DNA from 2 places in the Idiomarina sp. 017G genome. Region 1 is predicted to be linked to the other one. Evidence: predicted binding sites of a transcription regulator. Region 1 holds the regulator's gene; the other holds the start of a gene.

Region 1 (3,423 bases):
AGCCATGGTCTTTGCCACACAACTCGGCACATTGACCACGATAAATTCCGGGCTCATCTACCCTAGTCCAGGTTTCATTAATAAAACCGGGGTTCGCGTCTTTTTTAATGGCGAAGTCAGGAACCCACCAGCTGTGAATAACATCATCTGAGGTAACCAGAAAACGCACTTTCTTATTGGTTGGAATAACTAACGGACGGTCCACTTCCAGCAGGTAGTTTTCGCCTTTCTCAAACTGATTATCAATTTGTTCTTGCTGAGTGGCTAAACGGCTGAAGTATTCGACCTCATTTTCAAAGTATTTGTAGTGCCATTTCCATTGCGATCCGGTGACTTGCACCGTTACATCTGCATCTGAAGTGTCTTCCATGGCAATTAGTGTCGTGGTCGCCGGCACTGCCATACCTGCAAGTATCAGCAGCGGCACTATAGTCCAGGCTATTTCTACTTTGACGTTTTCATGGAAATTGGAGGGGGTTGGGTTCTTCGACTTCCGGTGTCGGATCATCGAAATAAACATGAGACCAAATACAATCACGCCAATCACACAGCAGATGTAGAAGATCGTCATGTGGAGATCGTAAACCCGGTTACTCACTTCAGTGACACCTTGGGTCATATTGAGACGCGACTGAGCAGCAGCCGGTAGACTCGTTAGCGCCAATAGTGCCCACAAAGGCTTCATTTTCACGTGGCTTCTCCTCTTATTCTTCAATGAGACAGCAAAGCAAGTTTTGCTAGCCTGAATTAGAAGAACAAAGAGGTAAGCAGAAAAAGGTACAGCTTCTCCCCAGAAATCGCTTTCTCTACTGACTCTTTGTTGTAGTTATCGTTGTTATATTATTTTTATATTCGGGTACTGCATTTATTAACGAATTTACAACGAAAGATCCAGATCAAATCACACGAACGAACAAAAAATAAGCGGATCTGTTAAAAAAAGGCTGCAAAAGCAGCCTTGGGGAAGAAAACACACTAACAAAGGTGGGGTTAGTGCAGGTGGGATGTCAGTGTGTTTTTATCAAACAGAAAATACTGTGTTTCGCTTAATTTACTGGCCATTTTCGCACGCTGCCAGGTGCGACTGGAAACAGAATCAAGATAACCGATAACCATACTGCTGGTACCAGCGAGTAGAGCTTGCTCCAGCGCCCATTCACAGCGCTCAACTGAGTGGCTGCGTAACCAGCGAATTTGAGACTCAGCAACGCCACAAGCGATAAGCTGTTGAATGACGTTTTTGTCGCCGCCAATAACCGTTATCCACTGGCTGGGTTTTTGCTGTAAAGCCCGCTGTATAACTGGAGAAAGGGTATCAACATCAAATGAATCCGGATTACTTTTCGCATCCATAGGGAAGGGTGATACTGACGTTTCAGCAGTCCACAGACCCGGATGATGTAATTTTTGCTGATATTGAGTTTTCATAAGGTCGCTCCGTTTCTGATCACACCCACCGCAAGCCCTTCAATGGCAAAAACTTGCTCTGCAAGATTGACAGTAATGGTCGAGAAATCGTTATTTTCGGGGTGAAGCAAAATAGTTTTTCCGCGCTGTTCAAAACGCTTTACAGTGACTTCGTCTTCAACTCGTGCAACGACTATTTGTCCGTTACGTGCTTGTTCGGTTTTATGTACAGCCAGTAAGTCACCGTCTAAAATTCCAATGTCTCTCATGCTCATACCGTTTACTTTTAGTAAGAAACTGGCGGCAGGATGAAACAGTGATTCGTCAATTTTGTAATGACCTTCAACATGTTGTTCAGCCAATAAAGGTTCGCCCGCTGCAACCTGGCCTATTAACGGCAGACCATCGGCGATATCGTAGTCATCGCCGACAAGGCGAATGCCGCGAGACATGCCGGGTAGTATTTCAATAACGCCTTTACGGGCCAGCGCTTTCAGGTGCTCCTCTGCGGAGTTGGCAGAGCGAAAACCCAGCTTATGAGCAATTTCGGCACGAGTCGGCGGCATACCGGTTGCGTGCAGATTATCCTTAATAAGCTCAAGAATTTCAGATTGTCTTGGTGTTAACGGGCGCATAATGTACCTGTTTATTTGTACAGTGATACTGTGAGTATATACAGGTAAATTGATTTCGCAAGTAATTTCTTGAACGACATTTTTACACGAAGTTGGTATCCTGTATTTCTGTTTAAAACAGAGGTCTCTATATGAAAGGAATAAGCCGCTTTTTCCCAATTTTTAAATACCCGTTACGCTGGTTAACGCGCTTTCAGGAAATTTGGGATGGTACTGAAGAAGAGCATTCAGCAACTGTTGGCAAGCCAATTGTCTATGTAATGCGTTCAACCTCTAAAGCGGATCTATCCATTTTGCAGCGGGCGGCGCAGAAGCGCGGTTTGCCAGACCCTGTCGACCCTCTTGAGGTTAATGGTAAAACCTATAACCGAATCATGTACCTGGAAGAGCTGGCGAACGAGGTATCTGATCAAACGGTATCCGAATTTCACCAGTTATTAACCCTGCATAAAGACCAGCCGGAGCTGGATGTGCAACTGATACCTGCGGGCGTATTCTGGGGCCGCCAGGCAGGAGAAGAGGCGCATGCCGGTAACACCATGACCGGTGACTTAGATAACCCGGGCCATTGGCGTAAATTCTGGCTGGTAATTTTTTCTGGTCGACAAGTGTTGCTGCGTTTCTCTCGTTCGGTGAGTCTGGGCACTATGGCGCGTGACCACGGCACTGATATGCGTATTGCGCACAAATTAGCGCGGGTAGCGCGTGTTCATTTCGTACGTATGCGCCATGCCGTTGCCGGCCCTAAACTGAGTCAGCGCAAAGAGCTGATGTCAGCACTCATTAATACGCCGGCGTTAAAAAAGGCCGTATCGGATGAAGTCAGAGGCAAAAAGATTAGTGAAGAAGCCGCCCGCAAGCGCGCTTTATCTTATATCGATGAAATAGCCGCTAACTATAATTCAACACTTATCCGGGTGTTAGATCGTTTTATGACCTGGATGTGGAACCGGATTTATAACGGCATTCATGTAAAAGGCGGGGATACAATTAGACGACTGGCGCAACAAGGGCACGAAGTTATCTATGTGCCTTGTCACCGCAGCCATATGGACTACTTGCTGCTCAGCTACGTTATTTATAAAGAAGGCCTTGTACCGCCGCATATCGCGGCTGGCGTGAATCTTAACTTTTTCCCGGTTGGCGGTATTTTCCGCCGTGGCGGTGCGTTCTTTATTCGCCGCAGTTTTCGTGGCAATAAACTGTATTCAGCGGTTTTTCGTGAATATTTGTGCTGGTTGTTCCAAAAAGGCTACCCGGTGGAATACTTCAGTGAAGGCGGCCGCTCCAGAACCGGCCGCTTATTGCCGCCTAAAACCGGTATGCTGGCAATGACCGTGCAGGGCATGTTGCGTGACCAGCAACGGCCAGTGTCACTGGT
Region 2 (3,423 bases), on a different contig from region 1:
AACGCAAATGATAATAGTTCGCAATAAGTTATTTGTAAACGATCGTAATTGCAAAATAAAACGTATAGATAGCCGACAAAAATAAACTGGAGCTTTAATGAAAACCTACAAACAGCAAGATTTAGCGAAAATGAATGACCGCGATCGCGCACGTTTTGTGAATTGTTTATCCGGGTTTAAAAGTGCCAATGTCATTGGTACCCGAGACCGGCATCAGCAAAATAATTTAGCCATGATAAGTTCTGTTGTTCATCTGGGAAGTAACCCACCTCTGTTAGGGTTTGTTATGCGCCCTCAGTCAGTAACCCGACACACCTGGGAAAACATTGAAGAGAGTGGTGTTTATACGATTAATCAAGTTAACGAAAATTTTTTTCGCCAAGCACATCAGACCTCAGCACGGTATCCCAGAGAAACATCAGAGTTTGAAGCTTGTGGCCTGACGCCCGAATTTGTCGACGGTTTTCATGCGCCGTATGTGGCCGAAAGTTCGCTCAGAATAGGTATGCAGCAGGTTGAAATTATTCCGATACAACATAACGACACTGCATTAATTGTTGGGGAAGTTCGTTGGGTTGAAGTTAAAGAAGAGGCGGTGAAAAGCGATGGTTTCATTGATATAGAATCGCTCGGCACAATGACAATTTCAGGCCTTGATGGGTATCATCGCACTCAGCGGGCTGCGCGTTTGTCTTATGCGAAACCCGATGAGGAGCTTAGTGAATTAGATGCAGAAGGCGAGCCTAAAGACTAACTATGTTGGGTGTTCTGCGACTGTGCTTTTTAGTAACCCAAAAGAGTAGCAGACCGGCCAGCGATAGCGCGCACCCAACCCAGCCGGTTCCTTGCCAACTAAGTGGAGAAATAATAGCAAGACCACCCAGCCAGGCACCTAAGGCGTTAGCCGCATTAAAAGCGGAGTGGTTTAACGATGCTGCTAAAGTCTGGGCTTCTCCGGCAACGTCCATTAAACGTACCTGCAGAGCCGGAACCAGCGCGGCGGAACTACCAAGTAATAACACCATAGGCATCACCGTCCAGAGACTCTGCAGTGTTAAGGGATAAATTGCCAGCACAATTGCCGACCATACCAGAGAACCGCCAATGGTTAATTTCAGATTTCTGTCGGCAGCCCAGCCGCCGACCAAACTACCCGCCAAGGATCCCAGTCCGTAGATAAATAAAGCAACAGGTATCCAGTGAGAATCCAAGCCGGTGGCGTTTATTAGTGTTGGAGCTATGTAGCTCAGTACCGCAAACATGCCGCCGAAGCCAATGGCCCCTATGGCTAAAGTCAGCCAGACTTGAGGGTTTTGTAATGCCTGCATCTCTCCACGGGCAGAAGTTTTCTTTTCATTCGGGTGTTTGGGTACCACAATGAAAATCATGACAAAGGCCAGTAAGCCTAGAGCTCCCACGGTATGATATACGGTGCGCCAGTCAATAAGCTGCCCTAACCAGGTGGCTAAAGGATTTCCGACCAGGATAGCTACCGTGAGTCCCATCATCACCATAGTTACTGCCATACCACGTTGATTTTTACGAACCATATCGGCCGCAACCAAACAGGCAATCCCGAAATAAGCACCGTGAGGCAGGCCAGTTAAGAAACGTAACACCTGAAGTAATGTGTAATTGTCTGCTGAGGCACTGGCGAAGTTGCCCAGAGAAAATGCCAGCATTAGTGCAAGTAACATAGGTTTGCGTGGCAGCCTGGCAAATAAAATGGTAATAAGCGGAGCTCCGATAACCACACCAAGCGCATAAAGACTGATTAAGTGGCCTGTTTCCCGGGTGTCGGTATTAAAGTCTGCAGCGACGTCGGGCAGCAGCCCCATAATGACAAACTCACCAATACCAATGGCAAAGCTTCCAATTGCCATTGCAAAAATGGCCAGTAGAACTTGTATTTTTGAGAACTGCATAGGGCGGATTTACTTCCTGTCGTAACGAAGGCCTGTTCGGAGTGCGCAGTTTAGCGAATGCTACAACTATTGCAATCTATGTCACTTTACTGTACAAATAAACAGTATATTTACACATCAGCAAAGGACCATACCATGGCTGTAGTAACCCAATATGTAGTTATTCGCGACGGAGCCGAGAAAATGACCTTCACTTCAAAAGCCGAAGCCGATGCGCACGATAAAATTCTGGATATGGCAGAAGCCCTGAACCCATTAATTAAAAGTAGCGAACTGTTTACTGATGAGCAACAGCTTGAGGATATGGCTCTGTTTTTAGCGAAAGAGCGTGAAAATGTACTTATTGCATTAGGGGCTAAAAAGCCCAAAAAACCTAAGACCGAAAAAACATCGACAGAAAAAGCCGAAGTGTCTAAGCCTGCGGATAAAGAATCGACCAAAGCGGCTTAGTTACCGGTATTTCATTTGGTGCCGGCAAAGACTTTGCTAATATAGCCGCCTTGTTTTAAGTGAATAGGATTAAAATATGACGCAACAAACGATTTACCATATCGGAACACCGGGCACCCCATGGGGAGCGACAGAAAAAGCTCAGTGGCTGGCCGAGCAAACGAAAAAGCGCTCTTACTTCGATGATGTGGTTAGTAAGATTGAAACCTTTAAAAGCGATTTCGATGTAGACCAATATGGTGAACTTGCGTACGACAGCGGTACTTATCCTTTATTTGTGGTCAGAACAAAAAACTGGGATGACTCGAAGCCAACGGTTTTGGTTACCGGCGGAGTACATGGGTATGAAACCAGTGGTGTCCATGGTGCGTTGCGCTTTATTGAAACCAAAGCGAAAGATTACCAGCCACACTTCAATGTGGTGGTAGCGCCATGTTTGAGTCCCTGGGGCTATGAAACCATCAACCGTTGGAATCCGGCGGCCATTGATCCTAATCGCTCTTTTGTCGCTGATTCTCCTGCCGGGGAATGCGCGCACATTATGAATTATGTTGCTGGCTTAGGCGTAGATATTCTGGCCCACATAGATTTACACGAAACAACGGATACGGATAACAGCGAGTTTCGTCCGGCCAAAGCGGCGATGGATGGAAAAGTGAATACGAACTGGAATATTCCGGATGGGTTCTATTTGGTTGGAAATTCAGAAAAGCCTTATCCTGAGTTTCAGAAGGCGGTGTTAGATTCGGTGGAAGAGGTCACTCATATTGCCGATGCCGACGACGAAAATAAACTGATAGGCGAGGATATTGCTCAGCGTGGCGTTATTTTATTGCCAACGGCGAAAATGGGTTTGTGCATTAGCTTTAGCAAAGCAGAGTATGCGACGACTACAGAAGTGTATCCCGACAGCCCGAAAGCAGAGCCTGAACAGTGTATTCAAGCACAAGTTGCTGCGGTAACCGGAGGACTGGACTTCTTAAAGTAAAGTCCGGTCCTACAGGTCTGCGGTAGAATTAACGTCGTGTGTCCGGGCGCTTCTGGCGAG

What was found. The regulator LexA, encoded in region 1, represses DNA repair genes until DNA is damaged. The targets are predictions, from matches to a motif close to TACTGTATNNNNATACAGTA.
Region 2: DEU30_RS04300 (YebG family protein) is a predicted target of LexA. The motif match lies at 2,013-2,032, and genes of this name have one in related genera.

What each region holds. Positions count from the first base shown of each region.
Region 1 covers NZ_SNWT01000007.1:104,846-108,268, forward strand. Annotated here, with positions in the region: gene coxB (cytochrome c oxidase subunit II) at 1-685, opposite strand, end outside; gene DEU30_RS10090 (SOS-response cell division inhibitor) at 991-1,428, opposite strand; gene lexA (transcriptional repressor LexA) at 1,425-2,042, opposite strand; gene plsB (glycerol-3-phosphate 1-O-acyltransferase PlsB) at 2,174-3,423, shown strand, end outside.
Region 2 covers NZ_SNWT01000001.1:883,997-887,419, reverse strand. Annotated here, with positions in the region: gene DEU30_RS04310 (flavin reductase family protein) at 98-754, shown strand; gene DEU30_RS04305 (MFS transporter) at 744-1,925, opposite strand; gene DEU30_RS04300 (YebG family protein) at 2,061-2,375, shown strand; gene DEU30_RS04295 (M14 family metallocarboxypeptidase) at 2,452-3,363, shown strand; gene DEU30_RS04290 (DEAD/DEAH box helicase) at 3,392-3,423, opposite strand, start outside.